DNA from 3 places in the Paenibacillus sp. JL3B1040 genome. Region 2 is predicted to be linked to each of the others. Evidence: riboswitches for the same ligand, from Rfam matches in the RefSeq annotation. Region 2 holds a riboswitch; each other region holds the start of a gene.
The links. Region 2 has a riboswitch for cyclic di-AMP ahead of ehuB (ectoine/hydroxyectoine ABC transporter substrate-binding protein EhuB). Riboswitches for the same ligand answer to the same signal wherever they lie in the genome.

Region 1 (7,983 bases), 1.2 Mb from region 2:
TGGGCGGCTTGACCGGGGATACGTACGGAGCGCTGGGCGAAGGATTGGAAGCCGTTTTGCTGCTGCTCGCCGTGCTGATTTTACGGTAATTAACCGGAATCCGAGTTAAGCGGACGGGACCGCAATCGATTTTGACGTCAGGTACATTCGGTGTTCCGACGCTTTGCACCATTATCCCGTTTGCTCAGGGCGCTAAGAAAACGGGCGAGCTTGAGGTTGAGCGCGCTTAGCCGAGGGAGGAAGGGATGATCGCTTCAAGATCGATGGAAGATGGAATAGGCTGCCTTCCGACCTTACCGAAAGGGATAATCGTGCAAAGCCGGCTGAAACCATATATTAACGACCCAGGATTCAGGATTCAGGATTCGGAAAGGAGCGGAACCTAGGTGAACAGACGTGATGACAAGTTTAAGGTTGATGCCGACGGCCCTGCCTCCGCTCCGCCGGGTGCCGTATTGATGATCCAAGGCACGGCATCGGACGTGGGCAAGAGCGTCATCGTGACGGCGTTATGCCGCATTTTTGCGCAGGACGGGCTTCGTCCGGCTCCGTTCAAATCGCAGAATATGGCCCTGAACTCCTATGTGACGGAGGACGGACGGGAAATCGGCCGTGCGCAAGGCGTCCAGGCGGAAGCTTGCGGCATCGCCGCCACCACCGACATGAATCCGGTACTGATTAAGCCGACCGGGGACATGCATTCGCAGATCGTCGTTCATGGGCGTCCATACCAACATCTCAGCGCGTCCAGTTATCGGGAGGAATTTCTGCCCCAAGCCAAGCCGCTGGTGATGGAAGCGCTCGGGAGACTCCGTGCGAAGCACGGTATCGTCGTCATGGAGGGGGCCGGGAGCCCGGCGGAAATCAACCTGAAGCAACGCGATATCGTCAACATGAATCTGGCCGAATGGGCGGACGCTCCGGTTATTCTAGCGGCTGATATTGATCGCGGCGGCGTGTTCGCCTTTCTCGTCGGCACGCTGGAGCTGCTGGAGCCGCAGGAACGGGCCCGGGTCAAAGGGTTCATCATCAACAAGTTCCGCGGCGACCTGTCCCTGCTGCAGCCCGGGCTGGATTGGCTGGAGCGGCGGACCGGCATTCCCGTTATGGGCGTGCTTCCATTTCTGCCGGATTTGGAGATTGAAGCGGAGGATTCCGTCATTCTGGATACCTACGCATCCGGCCCGGGGGTGGGGATCGAGAAGGAGCTGGACATTGCGGTCATACGTTACCCGCGCATATCCAATTTTACCGATTTTGATCCTTTGGCCGCCGAACCGGACGTGTCGCTCCGTTACGTGAGCAAGCGATCGGAGCTCGGGCGCCCGGATGCCGTGATTTTGCCGGGGACGAAGGATACGATCGGGGATTTGGAATACCTGCGGAGGCAAGGGCTGGAGGGAGCCATTCGCAGCCTGATCGAGGAGGAAACGCACATCCAGCTTGTCGGCATCTGCGGCGGTTACCAAATGTTGGGGGAAGAATTGCACGATCCCCAAGCGGTAGAAGCCGCCCAACCAAGGTCGGCGCTGGGTTTAGGCCTGTTGCCCTTGTCGACGACTTTTCTTCCGGGCAAGAAGACGCTCCGCGTGCATGGCCAAATCCAAGATGGCCAGCCCGTACCGCTGCATACCTCGGTCAGCCGGATGGCCATCGAAGGTTATGAGATCCATGCCGGTTCAACCCAGCGGCTTCGGGACATCAGCCCCCTGTTCCTGCTTCAAGCCGACGATCCGGGGGAAGATGGGGCAGCCGCACCGCATTCGGAAGGCGCAGCCCGCCCCGACGGGAGAGTGTTCGGAACGTACCTGCACGGGTTATTCCATAACGATGCCTGGCGCCGTGCCTGGCTGGACGGGCTGCGAGCCGGTAAAGGGCGGGAACCCTTGGGCTCCACCTTTACCTCTTCGTCGCGCAAGGAGGAAGCCTTTGATCGGCTGGCCGATCATGTCCGCAGCCATTTTCGGATGGACCTGATCTACCAAATTGCCGGAATTAGCCCGGATCCCGAGAGTTAAGCTTTGACAAATCGGGCGAATGTAAGGTAGCATAATAGTACGCTTAATTTTCGATGAGTAAGGTCGAAAAGCGGGGGAACCAATTTTTGGGGCGAATCGTTGCTGGTTTTACGTAGGGAACCATCTTTCCCGAGCCCGTCAGCTAACCTCGTTTGCAGTGGATGGGTCATGTTTATAATTTCAGTCATCAACCAATGACCCTGTCGTTAGAGCGGGGTCTTTTTGTGTTCGTCAAGACCTTTGAGCCGAGCATTCGGCGGAGTACTCGCTTTCACTGCAAGGTTCCCTGCTTCTTCTTTGCGCATCGATCATTCTAAAGGAGGAGATGGTTATGGCAAATCCGAAGTATATCACCGATATCGCCAAGGTGAGCGAGTTGTCCGAACAGGAGCGGCGGGAATTGAAACCGATTACGGACAAATTCGTCTTTCGGGTAAATGATTACTACCTGAAGTTGATCGATTGGAACGATCCGGAGGACCCGATCCGCAAGCTGGTGATTCCGAATACGGGGGAACTGAAGGAATACGGGCGTTGGGATGCTTCCGACGAGGCCGTCAACTACGCGGTTCCCGGCTGCCAGCACAAATACCGGACGACCGCGCTGCTGATCGTATCCGAGGTTTGCGGTTCCTATTGCCGCTATTGCTTCCGCAAACGGCTGTTCCGCAACGATGTGAAGGAGGCCATGTCGGACGTGACCCCCGGCATCGAGTACATTGCTCAGCATCCGGAGATCAACAACGTCTTGCTGACCGGCGGCGACAGCTTAATTCTGGCCACGAAAAAGCTTCGTTCCATTCTTGAACAGCTGCGGGCGATCGAACATGTGAAAATCATCCGGCTCGGCTCCAAAATCCCTGTCTTCAATCCGATGCGCATCTACGAGGATCCGGAGCTGCTGGATCTGATCAGAGAATTCTCCACCGTAGATCAACGCATTTATGTCATGGCGCATATCAATCATCCGCGCGAAATAACCCCCGAGGCGAAACGAGGCTTTCAGGCCTTGCACGACGCCGGGGCGATCGTGGTCAATCAAACGCCGATTCTCAAAGGCATCAACGACGATGCGGCCGTGCTTGGCGAATTGCTGGACCGGTTATCCTGGGCCGGCGTCACCCCTTACTACTTCTTTATCAACCGGCCGGTTGCCGGAAATGCCGATTTCGTCATTCCTCTCAAACGTGCGTATCAGCTGGTTGAGGAAGCGAAAGCCCGCACATCGGGGCTTGGCAAGCGCGTACGCCTGTCGATGAGCCATTCGTCGGGGAAGATCGAAATCTTGGCGATCGAAGACGGTCAGGCTTATCTCAAATATCATCAGTCACGGGATAATGAATACGGTAAATTCATGATCTTGCCTTGCCCGGACGAGGCGGCCTGGTTCGATGATCTGCCGGGCAACGAGGCCTATTGGAAGCAGCCGGAGAAGCAGCCGGACGAAGCTGTTTCCGCGAACGAAATGTCCTTTACCGGTTAAAAACAAACGTACCCTGACCGCCGGCCCCCGCATAAGGGGGGGAAGGCAGTCAGGGTACGTTATTTTTTCAGTTCGGTGCGGCCTGCTGCGGTCTAAATCCGGAATTTCGCCATCGATTCCTGCAGCGACAGCGCTTGCTCGTGCAGCGAACGCACCGTACGGGCGTGGCTTTCCATTTCGCTGAGCTGCTGCTGCGAATAGTTGGCGATTTGCTCCATATTGGCCAGGGATTTGGCGGTAATGTTGGCCGACTCTTCGACGGAAGCGGTCACTTCCTCGGTACCGGCGGACACCTCCTGTGTCGAAGCCGAGACGGATTGTATCGTCAAGTTGACGTTCTGAATGAGCTCCGTCAATTGTTCGAACGCTTGGCCGGCTTGTTTCACCCGCTCAGTTCCGGAGACGATTTCCTCGCTAGCCCGCTGCATCGCGCTGACGGAGTTTTCCGATTCCTCCCGGATGCCGAGCAGATTCTCGCCAATCTCTTCCATCGCCAAGCGGGATTGCTCGGCCAGCTTGCGGACTTCCTCGGCGACGACGGCGAACCCTTTGCCGTGCTCGCCGGCCCGTGCGGCTTCGATCGCCGCGTTCAGCGCTAAGATATTGATCTGTTTCGTAATTTCCGTAATGGTTCCTACGACGCTCGAAATCGATTCCGAGCGGTCGTTCAACGTGCGAATATGCTCGAGTGTCCGGTGGGCCGCCTCCTCCACCTGCTGCATTTGCATGACGGCCGTCTGCGCCAACGTATTCCCGGTACCGGCCTCCTCGGCGGCCTGTCCGATCCGCTCGGTCACTTCGGCGGACGAGGCGGCGATGTGCTGCACACCCTGTGAGATTTCTTCCATCGCCCGCGCGTTCTCGGCTGCGGCTGACGCGATTGTCATGCTGCCGGCTTCGATTTCCCGAGTGGCTGCGCCCGAACGGGAGATCAGTTCCTCAAACGTCGTCACCGATCGGGACAAGCCTTCGGAGCCGCCTACGACCGCCTGGGACGTTTCCATCACGGCGGCGAACATGTCCTTGAGCTGATGGGTCATCGTCCGGAAGCTGCCGGCCAGTTGGGCTACCTCGTCGTGTCCCTTCACTTCGATCGTTTGGCGGAAATCGCCGCCGGCCATCTTTTGCGTGACCGCCACCAGCTTTTGGATCGGTTTCGTGATCCGCGCACTGACGAAGTACGCCGCCGCCATGCCCGCAACAATGACGAGCAGGGTGATTCCGATACATATGTACAAAATTTCGTCCTTCTTCTTATCGATGAAGGTGGCGTCAAGGCCAATGGCCAACATGGCTTTGCTGCCGGGAATCGCGATATAAGCCGTTTTGTGCGAGCCGAACCGGTCGGAATACAGCTCGCTGATATGTACCCCGCCTTTTGACGCCTCAGTCATTGCCGGTTGAATCTCCAGCTTGTCGCCAGGTTTCATGCCGGAATTCTCGTTGGTCGCCAAAACGGTAGCGTCGTCTTCCTGAATCTGAAGCAGATAAGCGGTGTTCAAGTTAAAGTCCTTAGCGCTTTTCGTCAAATAGGACTCCACCGCAAAACGCGAATTATCTTTGCCGCTGAGCAATTGCAGCGATTGGGTCGTATCCAGCCGTTTGAAAATGTCCTGGGTACTGGTTTGCAGAACCTTGTCGAACTGCGGCAGAACATTTTGATTCACGATCCCCATAGAGATGTTATAAAAGCTGACGCTGAACAAGAGTGAAGATACGACAATGATCACCGCATAAGTACTCATTAGCCTGCGGCTGATGGAGCGATTAATGACCTTAAACACGAAAATCCTCTCCGTTCCCCTTAAATAGTGGATTTATATCGATGCATTTGGTCGAACCTGCGGTCTCTCTTTTTTAACCAATGGTTCATAAGATTCATTTTATAGGAAAAAACGTCCTTTGAAAATGAAAAAGTCGTACATTTTTTGGTTTTCGCATGAATTTTCATGCAATTGTACCTAAATCTATCGGAAATGGTTAAAAAAAGAGCCCTGCCGCTCGTTCCGGGGCTCAAGGCTCTTCAAGATATAATGTGACTCGTAATGTCAGATATAAGTCAACTGTTTCGGGAAAGAGGTAAGGACTTCCACACCGCTTGCCGTCACGAGAACATCGTCTTCAATGCGGACCCCTCCGACCCCCGGCACATAAACGCCTGGTTCGACGGTAAATACGTGACCTTCCGCCAGCAAAAATTCGTTCTCCCCATGGACGGACGGGAACTCGTGCACATCGATCCCAAGGCCGTGGCCGAGCCGGTGGATAAAATAGGGGCCGTAACCGGCGGCTTCGATAACCTCGCGGGCGGCGCGGTCAATGGAGGCAAAAGTGACGCCCGGTTTGATGGTAGCGATCGCCGCTTCGTTGGCGGCCAGAACGGTTTCGTAAATCCGGACCTGTTCGTCGGAGAGTTCGCCGACCCCGAAGGTGCGGGTGATATCCGAAGCGTAGCCGTCCGCATAAACGCCGATGTCAAACATGAGCAGGTCGCCGCGGCGGATCAACCGATCGCCGGGAACCCCGTGCGGCAGGGCCGTTTTCTCGCCGGACAACACCATGGAATCAAAGGAAGGACCGTCCGCGCCCAGCTTGCGGATCTGGTATTCGACTTCCGCGACGAGTTCGCTTTCACTCACGCCTTCCTTGGCTTTTCGCAGCGATTCGCGAAGGACCCGTTCGATCAAACGCACCGCATGCTTGATTTTCCCGACCTCTTCCGAGCTTTTGCGAACCCGCATATCCCGCAGCCAAGGCCCCACATCCATATATCTCGTGAACGCCAGCTTCTCCTGAAGCCGCTCAAAGTTGGCCACGGTTACCTGCTCCTTCTCGAAGCCGATCGTTCCTAGCGGGGCGGACAAGCGCCGCTTCAGCAGTTCGTACGGATCGTCCGTATCGCCGTGCGTGATGATCTCCGCGAGGTCCGTGGCCGCGCGAGCCGCTTCCTCATCGAGGGCAGGCACGACCAGGAAGGGTTCGCTCCCGGTCTGGAGGACGGCGCCGAGAAAGCGTTCATGCGGATTGCTCAGGAAGCCGGTCAAATAATACACATGCTTCGGATTGGTGATCAGCAAGGTGCTGACGCCGGATTCACGCATGTTGCGTTCGAGTTCGGTCCATTTTTCATTCATTTTGAAAAAACTTCCTTTCATTCGATCTCTTGTTCCATTATAGGACAAAGCGTACGAGAACGATAGTAAAGGCGGAGGTTTACTTTTTAGCCATTTTCAATAAAATAGGAAGAGGTTAATTATTCAAATTTGAATAAGTTGCAAAGGAGAGAAGATGTTGGCTACAGAAAAGAAAGACCCTACCCGGCTCATCCTGATCGGTTTGATGTTGGCGATTCTGATGTCGGCGATGGACAACACGATCGTAACGACCGCCATGGGGACGATCGTCGCCGATCTCGGCGGGATGGAGCAGTTTGTCTGGGTGACTTCGGCCTATATGGTTACCGTCATGGCGGGGACGCCGATTTTCGGCAAGCTGTCGGACATGTACGGCCGGAAACGCTTTTTCCTGTTCGGGATCGTGATGTTCCTGCTTGGGTCCGTATTGTGCGGGCTCGCCGGCAGCATGGTGCAGCTCAGCATCTTCCGGGCCGTCCAAGGGATTGGCGGGGGGGCGTTGATGCCGATCGCGTTTACGATTATCTACGACATCTTCCCGGTGGAACAGCGCGGGAAAATGACCGGCTTGCTCGGCGCCGTGTTCGGCACGTCCAGCATTTTCGGCCCGCTGCTGGGTGCCTTCATTACCGATTCGCTCAGCTGGCATTGGGTATTTTACATTAATGTCCCGATCGGGATCGTGTCGCTGGCGCTGATTATCGCGTACTATAAGGAGTCGCTGACGCACGCGAAGCAGCGAATCGACTGGGGCGGGGCGTTTACGCTGGTCGGCGCCGTGGTGTGCCTGATGTTCGCGCTGGAGCTGGGCGGCGAGAAATACGCTTGGGGTTCCGGCGTGATTTTGGGCTTGTTTGCGGGATTCGCCGTGCTGTTTGTCGCGTTCCTGCTGCTTGAGACGAAAGCGCGGGAGCCGATCATCTCATTTGACATGTTTAAAAACCGACTTTACGCGACGAGTTGTTTGCTGGCTTTATTTTACGGGAGTGTGTTTATCGTCGCCACGGTGTACATCCCGATCTTCGTGCAAGGCGTATACGGCGGCTCGGCGACCAACTCCGGCATCGTTCTCATGCCGATGATGATCGGTTCGGTTATTGGCAGTATGCTGGGCGGAATGCTGGCTTCCCGCATCCCTTACCGTAGCGTGATGGTCCTGTCGGTCGTTTGCTTCGTCTGCGGCATCTTTGCGCTCAGCACGCTGGCGAGCGATACGTCCCGTTTGCTGCTTACGTTATATAGTATCCTGACGGGCTTTGGCGTCGGGTTCTCCTTCTCGGTGCTCAGCATGGCGTCCGTGCATCACTTCGACATGCGGCAGCGCGGAGCGGCGACGTCGACCAACTCG
Region 2 (7,983 bases):
TCACTTCATCCTTTCTATAATAAAATAGATGTATTCGTACGGGCTACAGCAATGGATAGGTCCCATCTTGATCATGAACCTCCCGGCCCGTAAGCGGCGGATTAAACACGCAGATCACTCGCAATTGCGAACGCGCCCGCAGATAATGCTTCTCATGGCCATTCAGCGCATACATCATGCCCGGTGAAATCGGATAGGTTTCGCCGCCAATTACCTCGATTTCCCCTTCGCCCTCAATGCAATAAACCGCCTCAACATGATTTTTGTACCAGATCAGCGTTTCCGTCCCTTCTTTAATCAGGGTATCGTTTAGTGAAAACCCCATTTTGTCTTTAGCCAGGAGCAATCTCCGAGAGTTCCAAGTTTCCGTATCTACGTCATCAATCGTTCCGACGATGTTACTTAGATGTTTCACAATCATGAAGAAACCTCCTCAGCAGCTAATTGGTTCAAGCAATGTTCCAGTATTTCAAGACCTTGTTCAAGCGTCGAATATTCAATCGTTAGCGGCGGCATTAATTTAGCCACTTCGCTGCATGGACCTGAGGTTTCCAGGATCAACCCCGATTCAAAAGCCAATTCGGACAATCTTTCCGCCAAACCCGGCTGCTCAAAGGCAATGCCCTGAATCATTCCTTTTCCGCGATGTTTGCCTTTCAGCTCAGGCTTCCGCTCGATCATCCGGTGTAAAGAAGACTCGATCCGCTTTGCCTTGCCTTCAATTTGTTCGCGAAATGTCTCGGTTTTCCAGTAATCCAGTGCCTCCGAAGCCCCGACAAACCCGAGATTGTTGCCGCGAAAAGTTCCGTTGTGCTCACCTGGCTTCCAAGCATCCAACTCCGGTTTGATTAAAGTAAGTGCTAACGGTAAGCCATAACCGCCGATGGATTTAGATAGGCAAATGAGATCCGGCACGATCCCGGCTGACTCGAAGCTGAAAAACGGTCCCGTTCGGCCGCAGCCCATTTGAATGTCGTCCAGAATCAACAGAATGCCCCTTTTTTGACAGAGAAGCTCCAGCCTTTGAAGCCAGTCATCCGAAGCGGTATTCAGTCCTCCTTCGCCTTGAACCGCCTCCACAATAACAGCAGCAGGCAACGGCACTCCGCTTCCTGGATCATCAAGCAGCTTCTCCATATAGTGAATCGTATCGACGTCTTCGCCGAAATACCCGTCATAGGGCATGAAAACGGAGTGAGGCAACTCGATTCCCGCCCCTTTGCGTTTAAATGCATTCCCCGTGACAGCCAGCGAACCCAGCGTCATCCCATGGAAGGCATTGGTAAAGCTGATGACCGTCGAGCGCCCCGTCACTTTGCGAGCGATTTTTAAGGCACTCTCCACAGCATTGGTCCCTGTCGGTCCCGGAAACATCACTTTGTATTGCCACCCGCGTGGCTTCAATATAACTTCATCAAATTTGCTCAAAAATTGTTCTTTAGCGTGGGTTGCCATATCCAAACTATGGGTCACGCCGTCTTCAAGCAAGTAAGTGATCAGCTTATCGCGGATCTTTCGATTGTTATGTCCATAATTCAAAGCACCGGCACCTGCAAAAAAATCGATATATTCTCTATCCTTCGTATCCCAAAGCTTGGCATTTTGCGCCTTGTGAAAAACCGTTCTGAAGTTTCGGCAATAGCTTCGGACCTCCGATTCTAGCTGTTCGAACACGTTCATACTCGGTGTTTCAAGAGTTTGGGTCTGCATCTCATACCTCCATTTAAAGTTGATGAATTATAGGGCCGATTCGGTAAAGAGGTTCATCCTCATGATGAATCCCCTCGGGGAACATCCATGCCTTGTAGCCGGATGTGATCTCGACCGGAGCGGAATGTTCCCTGGCCAACCCTGTAAACAAACGGGACGACGCCAAATTGCTTTGGGAGATCGTGGCTTCCAAATAAATAATCGGGGGAACCGTATTCTCCGAAAGTACGTAGGATAGCATCCGTTTACCGATACCCTGCCTTCGATGAGTGTCCGCTACCGCTACCTGCCACACGAACAACAAATCCGGGCGGAGCGGCGATCGAAAAGCCGAGAGAAAACCGGCAAGATTCGCTCCATCCTCCGCAATCACACAAGTATCTCTAAAATAATCGCATAATACCAAGTAAGCATAAGCAGAATTCAGATCAAGCGTTTGACAGCTGCGAATCAATTCATAAACGCCTTTCGCATCGTTTGGATCCGGTTTGCGAATAATCAGACTGCGTAGCGTATTGTTCATGTAGACTCACCTACCTTTTCACGCCATGGAATACACGGCAGAGCGGAATCGCTTTAAGAACGATTGAAGCCGTTCCGTTTGTGGATGTTCAAAAATAGCCTCCGGCGGCCCTTCTTCTATGATGTTCCCATCCGCGCAAAAGAGCACACGATCCGCGATCTCCCTAGCGAAGTCCATCTCGTGAGTAATGAGCATCATTGCCATTTCCCCTTCATCGGCGATTTCCCGAATGACCTCCAGCACCTCACCAACCAACTCTGGGTCAAGCGCCGAAGTCACCTCATCAAACACCATCACTTTGGGACGCATCACGAGCGCCCGGGCAATCGCCACGCGCTGTTTTTGTCCGCCGGACAATTGAGCCGGATAATCTGCCAATTTTTCATCCAATCCCACCTTGCGGAGCATGCCGATTGCCCGCTCTTCAGCTTCTTCCTTTGACAGCTTCAGCACTCTCCTTGGAGCTTCAGTCACGTTCTGTAGTACTGTCCGATGCGGAAAAAGATTAAAGTGTTGAAATACCATGCCTACATTTCCACGCATCTCATGCAAATGCTTCTCATTAGCCCGTACGAGCCGACCTTTCCTGGACATATGCCACAAATGGACGCCGTCAATTTCGATCGTACCGGTCGTAGGCTCCTCCAAAGTCACAAGCATACGACCCATCGTCGTTTTGCCTGAACCGCTTGGTCCGATGACCGCTACCTTTTCGCCTGCCGCGATGTCCAAATCAATGCCGGTAAGCACCTGACGTTCGCCATAAGTCTTCGTAACCCCCGTGTACTTCACCATCGGCAAAGACATTTTTTCCACCTCCCTTCGTTATTTGCCCCTTTGGAGATTCATTCTTTTTTCCAATCGGCGAATGAATAGCGAGGACGGATAGCTGATAGCCAGAAACAAGACGCCAACCAGTGTATAAGGTTCAAATACCCGGAAGGATTCCGAAACGATATTTTTCGCGGTCAATAGCAATTCAACCAAGGTGATAGCGGACAAGATCGGGGTTTCCTTAAACATCACAATCAGGTAATTCCCAAGAACTGGAATGATTGGCGGAATAGCTTGCGGAAGTATCACCGAACGCCAGGTATCTACCTTGGAATAATTCAGCGCTACGGCCGCCTCCCATTGACCTCTGGGAACGGCATCAATTCCTGAGCGATAAACCTCGGATAAATAAGTACTATAGTGCAACCCTAATCCTAGAATTCCGGCATAGAAAGCCGGTAATGAAATGCCGGCCATCATCGGCAAGCTGTAATAAATAAAGAACACCTGAACCAACAACGGCGTGTTCCGGATAAATCCATTGAATCCCTTTGCCGCCATACGTAGCCCGACAAATCTCGAACGCATGGCGAGAGCCAGCAGCAATCCACCGATCAATGCAGTCAAGAATCCCAAAAGCGTAGCTACTATGGTCATTCTGAGAGCAACGAGAAGCTCCGGAAGGATTTCAAAGGCGTACTGCCAATCCCACATCCGTCACATCCTCCCTTCGGACCATTTGCGCTCCCAAATCCGGATGCCGAAGGAGACGATAGAAGCGATCGCCAGATACATAAGCAGCAGCAGGAACAAAATCTCCGATGTCCAGGAAATATAGTTGTTGCGGAGAACCATTGCCTGGTAAGTGAGATCCGCCATAGTGATGAAGTAAACCAGTGACGTGGATTTGATTAATTCAACAAGCAAATTGCCAAAGGGAGGAAGCATTCTTAATGCAGCCTGCGGCAAAATAATGTGAGTCATCCTTTGCCATGGTTTCATGTTTAAAACAATCGACGCTTCCCATTGGCCTTTCGGCACGGCCAATATGGCGCTACGTACAACCTCAGAGCCGTAAGCTCCAAAGTTCAATCCCACCGCTAATATGGCCGCGAGCAATTTGGGAAGCTCCAGACCGGCGAATGGCAGTGCAAAATACAGCCAGAACAACTGAACGAGTAAGGACGTCCCTCGGAAAACCTCCACATAAATTGAGGAGAGCCAACGAATCGGGCGAAGGCGGGATAAGCACATCAAGCCCGAGACGAAGGCGGCGATGACCGCCAATAATGCCGCAAACAAGGCGACAGTAACGGTGGTTTTCGCTCCTTCCAGCAAGGTGGGAATAAAGTCGATCCAGGACTCTGGCATATCATGCCCCGCAAAGCTCGGCAGCCGTCATGTCCCCGGGTAATTCCTGCTCCGTGAATCCGAATTGCTGCAGGATATCCAGCAGTTCGCCCGATTCCTTCATCTTGGTCAATTCCGCATTATAGGCTTCCTGAAATTCTTTGTCTGCCAAACGAAACGCCGTAGCGCCGTACCCGCGTACACTTTGTCCATCAATAACCGGTTGCGAAAAATCGTTGACCCTCTCGATGTCCTTGTCCCCGGCGGATTCAAGCATCGCTTGCAGCGAAGGCCCCGTCATTGTGATCGCCTCCACGCGTCCGGATTGGAGGGCGCTGATCGCAGACGCCTGGTCCGGAACTTGAATAATCCGATCATCCGGGACACCGGATTTTTGCAGATATCCGATTTCCACCGCGCCTGTCATAACGGCAACGCGAGCCTTCTCATTATTCGCGATGTCTTCATAGCTACCAAGACGAAGAGGATTCCCTTGTTTTACGGCAATCGCTTCGCCGATACTATACTCCGGGTTGGCGAACAATACGGCCTCGCACCTTTCCGGGTTCACGAACATTCCCGCGGTAATCAGATCGAATCGATTGGCCTGCAACCCGGCGATTAAGGAGCCAAATTCGGTCAACTCGCCTTTCATCTCGTTAACGCCCAGCCTTTTGAGGATCACCCGGGCGATTTCCACCGCTTCGCCGGTTAGTTCTCCGTTAGCGTCTTTGTAGGCATAGGGTTTCTCATTCGCGAATCCAACCGTAATGGACCCGGTTCGAATTGCCTCGGCCAGCGTCCCTTCAGCTTCGGAATCGGTGTTTGTGCCCCCGTTGCCCGAATTAGCGGTTGGTCCCGGATTACAAGCGGTTAGCGAGACCGTTACAAGCAATGAAATTAACAACCATGATACTTTTCTCAACCCCATTCACAGCCTTTCATTCTCATTTTTTTCATCGGTTTAGTAGGTTTAAATTCAAACTCTATTCCGAATGCCTGACTCCCCCTTTCATTTTTCAATCCGGAGTCCAAAAAAGAGACCCCTCGCCTAGGGGAAAGCATAGCTCCGCCAGCAGGGGTCCGCACAAAAAAATAGAAAACGGCCCTTATATAAGGGCCATTGGAAGTTTGCGTAAAGTTGCGTGAAACTAGACCCATCCACTGCTGACGAGGTTAGCTGACGGACTCGGGTAAGATGGTACCCTACAATCGTTAAAGAATGATTCGCCCCAAAAAACTGGTTCCCCCGCTTTCCAGCCATGAACTGGAAACTAAGCGTGTGTTTATCGTAAAGGCTATTCCAGACAATGTCAACCCATTATCTGCAATTTCACATTTTAACTTTCAAAATAATGATCAAACAGGGTTGTTTGCGTAACTTGTCGGAGATCCGTATTGATAAAGCGACGCCATTCGCGATACGTCGGATTGCGGCATTGCCGGAACCTCGTAATACCCGCGTTCGTTCATAAACTGAAATGCTTCATATGCCATTTGTTGGCAGTTGTTGGCGCACATGACGTGGAGTGCACGTACATCCGGGTCCACGCATTCGGCCGCCCATAACATACCGACCGCCGAGCCTGTTTTGTGAGAATTTAAAATTAGCGTCGCCATGGTCATATCGCTTAACTGCTGGACGTTCAAGGACGGAGCCGGAATCGAATGCGGGTGCTGGAAACCAACATGGGGCGTCTGTTGAAGGTTGAACCGGCGAGCCGCGGTGGTGCTTGGAGACACGTCCACCCCTTTGTACTGCATTAAACGGATCGCTTGGTGATAAGCCCCATCCATCATTTGGATATGGCGTTGCAGCATTGTTCTAAAAGCCTGATCATTCGTCATTCCGGCGAATAGCGCATGAAGCTCAATATCCGCAGTCAATTTCCGAAGCAATTCGTTCGTTTCCAGAAATTCATGAGCTCCCCAATTTTTCATGTTGTCCATCGTTCCTTTCTAATCTCGAATGGAGTTAACCCGCTTACTTTTAGGATCGTTATTTACCTTACGTCAACGGGATTATGGGACGTCGGAGGTGTTCCGTGTACATATAATGGAGGCGGCAACAATACTGGCTTTTGCCCCATGGCTTCCGGATGGGTAATATACTCGAATTCGCCTTGTCCATCCATGCTGGTCCCTTGTGCCCAGCGTCCTTGCTTGCTTTCTTCCCCGGAAGAAAAGTTCATGAAGGAGTAAGAAACTTGATGTTTCTCCAACCCCTGCGGGAACGTACTAGGGACAATCGGCTTCTGGTTTTTCTCTAGTTCTTCAATCGCGGCCATCCATTGATTTTGATGCATCGTATCCCGGGCAATCAGAAAAGATAACATGTCACGAACGCCACGATCCGCCGTCATTTCGTACAAACGGCAAACCTGCAAACGGCCTTGGGACTCCGCATTCAGATTGGCCCGAAAATCGGCAAGCAAATTGCCGCTGGCTATGGTGTAACGGGAGTTCCAAGGGTATCCTACGCTATCCGTCGGGGTCGCACCCAATCCGGAGACGATGACATGCTGTGGATTCATCCCGGCCATCACGGTCTTCACGATTGCATCCTCCACGTTCATTCCGCCCATCGCCGCATTCAAGATAGGCTTATTAGCTGCTTCCTCTTGATCCTGAACGGGTGCGTTATCCAGCAACTGAGCGATCATGATGGACAACATTTCGACATGTGCGATTTCTTCGGTTCCGATATCCAGCAGCATATCGCGGTACTTTTGTTCCCCACGGCAATTCCATCCTTGGAACAGGTACTGCATCATCACCGTAATCTCGCCGAACTGGCCGCCTAATACCTCCTGCAGCTTTTTGGCATATACAGCATCGGGTTTATCGGGTTTGGCATTGTATTGCAACTCCTTTATATGAAAAAACATCTCATCCCTCCTTTTTTGCTTCGTGTCCAAGTTAGTATTGAACGGACTCGGTCCCCCTTATCCTCCACCAATTGATGGAAATCGCAAAAAACTTGCATCTTGCAAGCAATTGGGCTATAAATGAAGCAAGAGGTGAGTTCACTATGGAAAATCCGCGCGAGTTATTCCAAATCATGACCCGCCGTTTTGGATTGTTAAACCGGAATTGCTGCAGCGTAGGCAGTTGCGATATTTCTCTGGTTCAAAGTCATATCCTTTATGAAATCGACCGGCGGGACAAACCGTCCATGCAGCAAATTGCCGACGCCCTGGGTACCGATATTACGACGTTCAGCCGGCAGATCCAGGCGCTGATCAAGCTGAACTTGGTGGAGAAAACGGCCGATCCCGACGACCGCCGAGTTCAAACGTTATCGCTGACTACCGAAGGCAAATACATCGCTACGACGATCGACGTGCAGATGAATGAATACTTGGATGAGGTCTTTTCCTATATGAGCGAGTTTGAAAAAGATACCGTTCTCCGATCCGTCAAGCTGTTTAACGAGGCGATGGCCAAATCCAGCAAATGCTGCAATCCGGTCTCCGTTTAATCCTTCTAGGCTCGGAGGCAAAGAAGCCGGCAAGCGATTCACGAACCGATTCGTAAGTCGCTGCCGGCTTTCGCCATGCGTTCATATTCAAGAATTCAATTGATTCTCCGCTTCCGCCAAAGCCGCCTGATCTTCGGCCAAATCC
Region 3 (7,983 bases), 1.9 Mb from region 2:
AGTGGAGCTATTTTTGAGCCAGCATGCTTGGTTATACGCGTCGAAAATGGCGGATGCCGAGGACGCTAAGTTAAACACGCTTGAAGACGGACTGCTTGATGGAGCGACGGAGAATACGCTGCGCCAGTACCCGGTGAAAGCGCCGGATACGAAAAACTCGATTCTTTGGCATTTATGGCATATCGCCCGTATTGAAGACATGACCATGAACGTGCTGATCGGGGAGAGAGAACAAGTTTTTGAAGAGGGCGATTGGTTAAACCAGCTGAATATATCTTGTCTACATACCGGCAACGGTATGACGGAGGAAGAGGTCGCCGAACTCAGCGCGGCCATCGATCTGGAGGCTCTATGGAAATACCGCGTCGAAGTGGGGAGAAGGACGAGAGAGATCGTCCGCGGCCTGGAGCCGGGACAATTCAAACGCAAGGTGCCGGCGGCGGGAATCGAAAGACTCCGAGCCCAACACGCGGTGAAGCCGGAAGCGGATTGGCTATTGGATTATTGGGGGAAGAAGACCTATGCCGGATTGATCTTGATGCCGGCGACCCGGCACAACTTCCTGCATCTGAACAAAGCGATTCGCATCAAGCAGCGGCTCCAAAAATAAGTTTCCATGGGGGGATGGGGTGGATAAGAAGAAGCTAGTCCGCATTTTTGACAAGCAGGCCAATCAGTATGACCGCCGCACCGAAAGCCTGGCCCAAAGCCGGTGGCGTCAGCAATTGCTCCGCCATGCCCGGGGGAACGTGCTGGAGCTGGCGGTGGGGGCGGGGGCGAATTTCCCTTATTATCCGCCCGGCGTGCAGATCACGGCTATCGATTTCAGCCCGGCCATGCTGGATAAAGCCAAACGCAGGGCCGAGCATTTGCGGGTGAACGCCGATTTCGTGTGCGCCGATATGGAGGAGGCGGATTTTGCCGAGCATTCTTTTGATGCGGTCATCTCGACCCTCTCGTTCTGCAGTTACCGGCAGCCGTTGGAACTCCTGCGGAAAATCCGCCGCTGGTGCAAGCCGGAGGGAGAGATCCTTCTGTTGGAGCATGGCATCAGTTCCAGCCTTTTGGTTTCCGTGCTGCAAAAGACGCTGGATCCGCTTTTGTATCGGGCATACGGCTGCCACCAAACGCGAAATATCCGGCAGTTGGCCGAACAGGCCGGACTTGACGTGATCGCGGCGGAGGGCTACTGGATGGATATGGTCCAATTGCTTCGGGCGAAGCCCGGAATTTAGCCGCGAAGCGGCAGATCGTGAGGAAGGTGGAAAAATTGAGCTCCTATTGGGATCGGCGATTTGCTGCGGAAGGCATGATTTGGGGGAAACAGCCGAGCCGGACGGTATACCATGCAAGTGATGTTTTTCAGCAAAACAACACGAAGAAGTATAGATTGCGATATATCATTGTAAAAAAAGGCGAAACCCATTGATTTGGAGGCGGCGTGACGATGACGAACCGTTTCTTGGATATGACGTACTTGTTGGAAGGAAACGAACGTCAACGTAAAGCTTACGAGGCGATGGCGGAGCTCGGGATCGCCGACAAGCTGGCTCCGTATCATCCGGTGTTGGCCGGGACGATTCCGCTGGGCATCGATTTGCCCGAAAGCGACCTGGACATCATCTGCGAGGTCCATGACGCCAAACGGTTTGCCGCGGAGCTGCAGCTCCATTTCGGGGCATGCCGGGATTACGCCTGCTCCAGCAAAACCGTCGGCGGCCTCCTGCGTACGGTCGCGAACTTTACGTTTCACGGTTTTGCGTTCGAGATCTTCGGCCAGCCGAAGCCGGTGACGGAGCAAAACGCCTACAGGCATCTGGTCATCGAGCAGCGAATCCTGGAATTGGCGGGCCCGGAAGCCGCAAGGGCCGTCAGACAACGCAAGCGGGAAGGCTTGAAGACGGAGCCGGCTTTCGGCGCGGTGTTTCGGCTGGACGGCGATCCGTATGAAGCGCTGCTGGCGATGTATGATTGGGAGGATACGCGGCTGCGCCAATTTATCGAAGAGAGGATCGGGACGGGATGATCAGCAAAAACAACGCGGAGCATTACATTTGGGGCGGAAATTGCGACGGCTGGCGGCTGATGGACCGGGAAGACTGCAGCATCATTCATGAAAAAATGCCCCCGGATACCCGGGAGAGCCGGCATTTTCACAATGAGTCCAGGCAGTTTTTCTTCGTCTTGTCCGGCTGCATGCACATCGAAATCGAGGGGACCCGGCATGTGCTTCATCCCCACGAAGGCATCGAAGTCCAGCCGGAGCTGGCACACCAAGTGTTAAATCTATCGGCGGGGGAGTTGGAGTTCCTCGTGATTTCGCAGCCGAATACGCGGGGCGACCGGGTTCTGGCCTGACCGGCACCGGACGCTCGGAGAACGGAAAGGAGAAACGTTCATGAAGATGTATCCGCATCATGCCAAATCGATCAAGAAGCTAACCGACAAGCTGGCTGCCCGGGAGGATACCCTGGCGCTGCTGATTACGGGTTCCATCGCCCACGGATTCGCGAAAGCCTCCTCGGACGTGGACGTGATGATCGTGGTTTCCGAGGAGGATTATGCTCGGCGAATAAGCACCGGGGAAACGACGTATTGGGAAAATGAATCGACGGACTACGAGTCGGGGTATGTGGACGGAAAATATATCTCTTACGAATTTATGCGGCAGGTGGCCGAAAAGGGGAGCGAGCCGGCGCGTTTTGCCTTTGAAGGCGCGATCGTCGCCTTTTCAAGGGTTGCGGGGTTGGAGGAGCTGCTCGCGGACATCGTCCGGTATCCCGCGGAACGAAAGCAGGAGAACGCCGCCCGTTTCCTGGCCCAACTGGAGGCGTGGAAATGGTATTCCGCCGAAGCCTTCAAGCATGACAACCTTTATTTGCTGCGGCATGCCGTCAATAACCTGGTCTTATTCGGCGGAAGGCTGATCTTGACGCATAATGAAATGCTGTATCCGTATCATAAATGGTTCCTCAAGGTGCTGGAGAAAGCGCCCCGCCGGCCCGACGATTTCCTGCGCTTGATCGACCGGGTGTTGAAGGAGCCGACGGGCGAGCATATCGAGGCGTTTTACCAGTCCGTCCGCACGTTCGCCGACTGGGGCGACGACGGTCGGAGCTGGCCTTCGCGCTTTGTGGAGGACAGCGAATTGAACTGGCAACACGGATCAACGCCGATCGGCGACATTTAGCTGATACGCACACGAAGGCCGCCCTATTTGGGGGAGGTCTTCATCTTTTTTTGCGGCAAGCGCAAAAGTACATTTGATTTTCGGTAAATTCGCGTTTGGAGCCAACGAATTGTAAAAGCCTCCTGCAGTTATCTTGATCCATCTATCCATGCGTCCCCCTCTGCCTGTTATAAATTCTCCAGAAACACCGCAGGAACGCCTGCCTTGCGCAAACGAAAGCGTTGCACCTTGGAAAGGGGAAGCGCACAAGAGTGCTTTTCTCCGGGAAAGAGGCTTTCCGTGTCTGGAAAATGATTTTCCAAAATCCTTGTGTACAGAGCTTCTACAAACTTCAGCCACTGCTCCGAGCCAACTGGCTCTTGGCCCAAAAAGCGATGCAAATAGCTGTAGCCATCCGCCAGATAGAAAATCTTCAGCGCAAGAGCAAGATCGCAGCCGGAATCATTCAACAACGACTGGGGAAAGGTAAATCCATCGTCCCAGTTGTAGCGTTCAAGCCTGCGGCTATACTCCCGGTACTCCTCCTCGTTGGACATCAGACGGGGATTTTGCTTCTGTTCCGCATGTTCCTCCGCCAATATCTTCCACCGTGGTTTGTGCCCGAACCGGCGTCCCAGCGCTTCCTCGGCATCACCGCTGCCCCAATCGGCGGCAGTGCAATAGAGAGCATAGGCTTTCTCCAGATCCTGTTCCACACCGCAGCCCTTTTCGTAAAAAAATGCGAGCTTGTATAGTCCGTATGGACTGCCGCTGTTTGCAGCCTTGCGGTACCACTCTGCGGAGATTGCAGCATCCTTGGGTACGCCCTGTCCGCGTTCGTAGAATTCGCCAAGGCGGCACATGGCCTCTAAATTTCCGAATGCCGCAGATTTTTCATACCATTGCGCAGCCAAGGCGTAATCGCGTTTTACACCTTGGCCAAGCCAATAAGATTTTGCCATCAACGCAATTGCTGACGAATCGCCCTGCTCGGCCAGTTCCAAACAAATGGGGAATGCACGGCGGTAAAGCTCCTGTGATTTGCTTTTGCTGCTTTTCACTCCGTCCCCAAAGGCATAACATAAGGCCAGATTCCGAAGCCCCTCCAAATGGTTCTGTTCGGCAGATTTTTCAAACCACTGCACCGCCGTTTGCAGGCTGTCCGGCTCTTTGCCGGTTTCATAATGCAGGCGCCCAAGCAGGTACTGTGCTTCGGCATCTCCCTGCTCCGCCGCACGCTGGAACCATAGGGCAGCCTGGGCGTTTTCCTGCTGTTTGTCCTCCTCCTCGGTATGCCCATGATACAATGCACGCCCCATCTGGAGCTGTGCGAACACAAACCCGCTTTCCGCCATGCGACACAGGTTCTCTCGAGCTTCCGTATCGCCGTTCTTGCCGCCTGCGCGGTAAAGCTCTGCCGCATGCCGTAAATCCTGCTCCACACCAAAGCCGTTTTCATAACAAACTCCGAGATGGTATTGCGCTATTATATGTCCCATGTTTGCAGCGCGGGTAAACCAATGGGCAGCATATTCATAATTCTGATTTGTACCGTCACCGGCATAATAACACAGAGCCAGTTCATGCTGCGCCTGCAAATCATTGCCGTTTGCACGCGTAAGCAAGTCTTGAAAATCCGTCCTGTTTTCAGGGTTCTCCCCATTCTGCGAGGTGTTTCGATCCTTCTTCATATGAAAAACTCCTTGTGTAAGATGATTGTACCCATGTCTGCATCATACATTTTGTTCGGCGGGCATGGAGAAGCTGTGATATCACAACGGCCAGAAAGCAGGGTTAAGATCCGGGGTTCCTTGCTGCGCCAAAACACTGAGTTTGAAGCATCTCAAACACCTTGTCCCGAATCGCTTTGTCAAAAAAAACCATGCCGTTGTCCCCATCCTGCTCTGAGTTCTTGTAGTAAAAGAGGATGGTATGCAGATGAAAGCTGCGATAGGTGGTGTTTTTTGCTCCATGTGTGACCGCTGTTTTGCCCTCCTCCTCCGCGTGAATTTTCGCGACATCGGAAAGGCGCACTAAAATAACCAGAGGATAGCCGCCCCACAGGCAGGCGTAGCTGGGGGAAAGGAGAAACCTTGCGGGTGTTTTCTTGGAATTTGGTCCGATGACTTGGTAATCCAACACACGGGTTGAATCCTTTTCCGCCTCCAGCATTTCCCGCCCGAGCTGTTCTAGCTCTGTTTCGCTCATAAGCGACAGAACCGTCATTCAATCTTCTTTATTTTCAATCCATCCCCAGAAATAATCAATTGCATTTTGTACTTTAGCTAGGGCAAAGAGATTAATTATTGCTCGAACGACAAGCCTTAGGCAAACCTTCAAGTAAGGGTCTGCGAGGGAGCAAATCGTCGAGAAAGGATTCTTTTGTCCTTTGAAACGCTAAACATGCCGGAAACAATTTGTTTTTCATCTCTTTTTTGCATTCGGCTTTGCTTTACAAAGATTTGCCGTAAGCGTAATATTCGTCTCATGAAATGAATCCAATAGAACATTCTGTATCGCTTAATTTCCGATCCGGAAAACGGGGGACCCAAACGACCGGTGCCGATGTGAGAGTCGGCGGAACGGTCCGGGGTGAATCCCTTGCGGCAGCAGCGCTTGCCGCAAGGGTAGGGCGACTCTCACCGCCCGAATCCGACAGCTAACCTCGTCAGCGTTGGGAGAGAGGATGGTGAGCTTGTGATCATAGGCCACAGGGAAATCCTCTGTGGCTTTATTATGCTCTTTAATGAAAGAATGCGGATTGCTTACATTAACAAAAGAGTAGGAAATTTACAATAATTTCACAAACTGAAGTTTTTTTGATGGCTAATTCAGGAGAGTTTAGGAGGAAAAGAACAGAGATGTGCAAGCTCGAATATGCGCTTGTGACGGCCCCGAATGCCTTGGCCGCCGATTTTATCAAATCTATGAAATTCCGCGGCATCCCGTTTGCGCTGATGGTCAACAACTCCAAAAGCCGCAAAGAGGCTATGGAGCGGGGAATAGAGCATGTCGTTCTGGTGGATACAACAAAGCGCAAAAATCAAATGGTACCGGAAATCTCCATCGGACCCGTGTATATTTTCGAGGAATCGCTGACATTGACTTGCCGGTATTTGCAATTCTGCCGCCCGTGGACTTCAAAGGCAATCTACATCATCACGCAAAGAATAAACCCGGGCGCGGTCTACAAAGGGCTGGGAGCGGACTTCGTAATTTATACGAAAGGGAAAGACGTCTCGTTTATTTTGCAAAAAGAGAAAAAAGGAGGGGCATACGGACAATGACGGATATTTATATGTTGGGCATTTTGATCCTCTTAACCTTGATGATGATTGGTCTGGTTTCGTGGGCGTCCAAAGCGATTTCGGAAGGTAGTGGAGAACGATGATGTGGGTGCTTGGTATCATGATTGCCGCGATGTTCGTTTACCTGGGTTATGCGCTGCTTCATCCGGAAAAATTTTAAAAACGTTGTCGTTCGGAGGGATAAGACGTGACTATCTATAGTTGGATCGCCATGATCGTGACGCTGGGGCTTGTCGTTCTCATCGCCAAACCGGCGGGTTTGTATTTGGCGAAGGCTTTCGATTATAGCAATAACGGTTTGGACCGGTGGTTTGGACCTTTGGAAAAGGTCATTTACAAAATGAGCGGCATACGCCAGGAAAATCAAACCTGGAAACAATACGCCTTGTCCATCGTGCTCAGTAATGCAGGGATGATTCTCATCGTCTATATGATTTTCCGGGTACAGCATTTCCTGCCGTTGAATCCAAGCGGAGTGCCGAACATGGAGCCGACGCTGGCCTTCAATACGGCGATCAGCTTTATGACGAATACGAATTTGCAGCATTATAGCGGGGAAAGCGGCCTGTCCTATCTTTCGCAGATGATCGCGATCGTATTCCTGATGTTTACGGCGCCGGCCTCGGCGTTGGCTGCGGCCATCGCGTTTATTCGCGGGCTGGCCGGCAAGCCGCTCGGCAATTTCTTCGTCGACTTGATCCGTTCGATTACGCGGATTTTTCTGCCTGTCGCCTTGGTATCGGCTTTGATTTTCGTGGCTGCGGGAGTTCCTCAAACCCTCGAGCCGTCCGCGGTGGCCCATACCCTGGAGGGGGCGGAGCAGCATATCGCCCGGGGACCGGTCGCTTCGTTCCTGTCGATCAAAGAGCTGGGGAACAACGGCGGCGGATTTTTCGGCGTCAACTCGGCCCATCCGTTTGAAAACCCGGGCGGAATCAGCAACCTGCTGCAAATTTTGCTGATGATGCTCATCACCACATCCCTTCCTTTCACCTATGGGAAAATGGTTGGAAACACCAAACAGGGTCGCGTTTTGTTCGTGTCGATGCTGATGATGTTTATCGTGATGCTGGGCGTCGCGCTGGCGTCGGAAAGCGCCGGCAACCCGGCGTTGAACGCCATGGGAAACCAGCATGACCAAGGCAGCATGGAGGGCAAGGAAGTCCGTTTCGGCATGGCCCAGTCCGCGTTATATGCCACCGTCACAACAGCATCCGAAACCGGGGCCGTCAACACGATGCATGATACGCTGACGCCGCTCGGCGGGTTGGTGGCGATTTCCAACATGATGCTGAATACGGTTTTCGGCGGTGTGGGCGCCGGTTTCCTGAACGTTTTGATGTATGCGATGATCGCGGTGTTCCTGTCGGGCCTGATGGTAGGGAGGACGCCGGAGTTTCTCGGCAAGAAGCTGGAAGCCAGAGAGATCAAGCTGCTCGCCGTGACGCTGCTGATTCATCCGCTGCTGATTTTGGCTCCGACCGCTTTGGCTCTGGCCAGCGATCC

Region 1: it holds a riboswitch for cyclic di-AMP, as region 2 does, so the genes downstream of both, ACZF99_RS06520 (KamA family radical SAM protein) here and ehuB (ectoine/hydroxyectoine ABC transporter substrate-binding protein EhuB) in region 2, are expected to answer to the same signal.
Region 3: it holds a riboswitch for cyclic di-AMP, as region 2 does, so the genes downstream of both, ACZF99_RS20815 (hypothetical protein) here and ehuB (ectoine/hydroxyectoine ABC transporter substrate-binding protein EhuB) in region 2, are expected to answer to the same signal.

What each region holds. Positions count from the first base shown of each region.
Region 1 covers NZ_CM169317.1:1,483,534-1,491,516, forward strand. Annotated here, with positions in the region: gene cobS (adenosylcobinamide-GDP ribazoletransferase) at 1-89, shown strand, start outside; gene ACZF99_RS06515 (cobyric acid synthase) at 459-2,018, shown strand; cyclic di-AMP (ydaO/yuaA leader) riboswitch at 2,049-2,190, shown strand; gene ACZF99_RS06520 (KamA family radical SAM protein) at 2,350-3,501, shown strand; gene ACZF99_RS06525 (methyl-accepting chemotaxis protein) at 3,594-5,285, opposite strand; gene ACZF99_RS06530 (M24 family metallopeptidase) at 5,550-6,635, opposite strand; gene ACZF99_RS06535 (MDR family MFS transporter) at 6,790-7,983, shown strand, end outside.
Region 2 covers NZ_CM169317.1:2,705,563-2,713,545, reverse strand. Annotated here, with positions in the region: gene ACZF99_RS12155 (ectoine synthase) at 44-421, opposite strand; gene ectB (diaminobutyrate--2-oxoglutarate transaminase) at 418-1,710, opposite strand; gene ectA (diaminobutyrate acetyltransferase) at 1,724-2,233, opposite strand; gene ehuA (ectoine/hydroxyectoine ABC transporter ATP-binding protein EhuA) at 2,252-3,040, opposite strand; gene ehuD (ectoine/hydroxyectoine ABC transporter permease subunit EhuD) at 3,059-3,721, opposite strand; gene ehuC (ectoine/hydroxyectoine ABC transporter permease subunit EhuC) at 3,725-4,378, opposite strand; gene ehuB (ectoine/hydroxyectoine ABC transporter substrate-binding protein EhuB) at 4,380-5,288, opposite strand; cyclic di-AMP (ydaO/yuaA leader) riboswitch at 5,508-5,648, opposite strand; gene ACZF99_RS12120 (spore coat protein) at 5,717-6,307, opposite strand; gene ACZF99_RS12115 (manganese catalase family protein) at 6,361-7,245, opposite strand; gene ACZF99_RS12110 (MarR family winged helix-turn-helix transcriptional regulator) at 7,389-7,838, shown strand; gene ACZF99_RS12105 (hypothetical protein) at 7,926-7,983, opposite strand, start outside.
Region 3 covers NZ_CM169317.1:4,565,731-4,573,713, reverse strand. Annotated here, with positions in the region: gene ACZF99_RS20850 (DinB family protein) at 1-610, shown strand, start outside; gene ACZF99_RS20845 (class I SAM-dependent methyltransferase) at 630-1,235, shown strand; gene ACZF99_RS20840 (DUF4269 domain-containing protein) at 1,448-2,026, shown strand; gene ACZF99_RS20835 (cupin domain-containing protein) at 2,023-2,358, shown strand; gene ACZF99_RS20830 (nucleotidyltransferase domain-containing protein) at 2,399-3,190, shown strand; gene ACZF99_RS20825 (DUF4274 domain-containing protein) at 3,358-4,860, opposite strand; gene ACZF99_RS20820 (hypothetical protein) at 4,964-5,395, opposite strand; cyclic di-AMP (ydaO/yuaA leader) riboswitch at 5,677-5,859, shown strand; gene ACZF99_RS20815 (hypothetical protein) at 6,031-6,456, shown strand; gene kdpF (K(+)-transporting ATPase subunit F) at 6,557-6,637, shown strand; gene kdpA (potassium-transporting ATPase subunit KdpA) at 6,689-7,983, shown strand, end outside.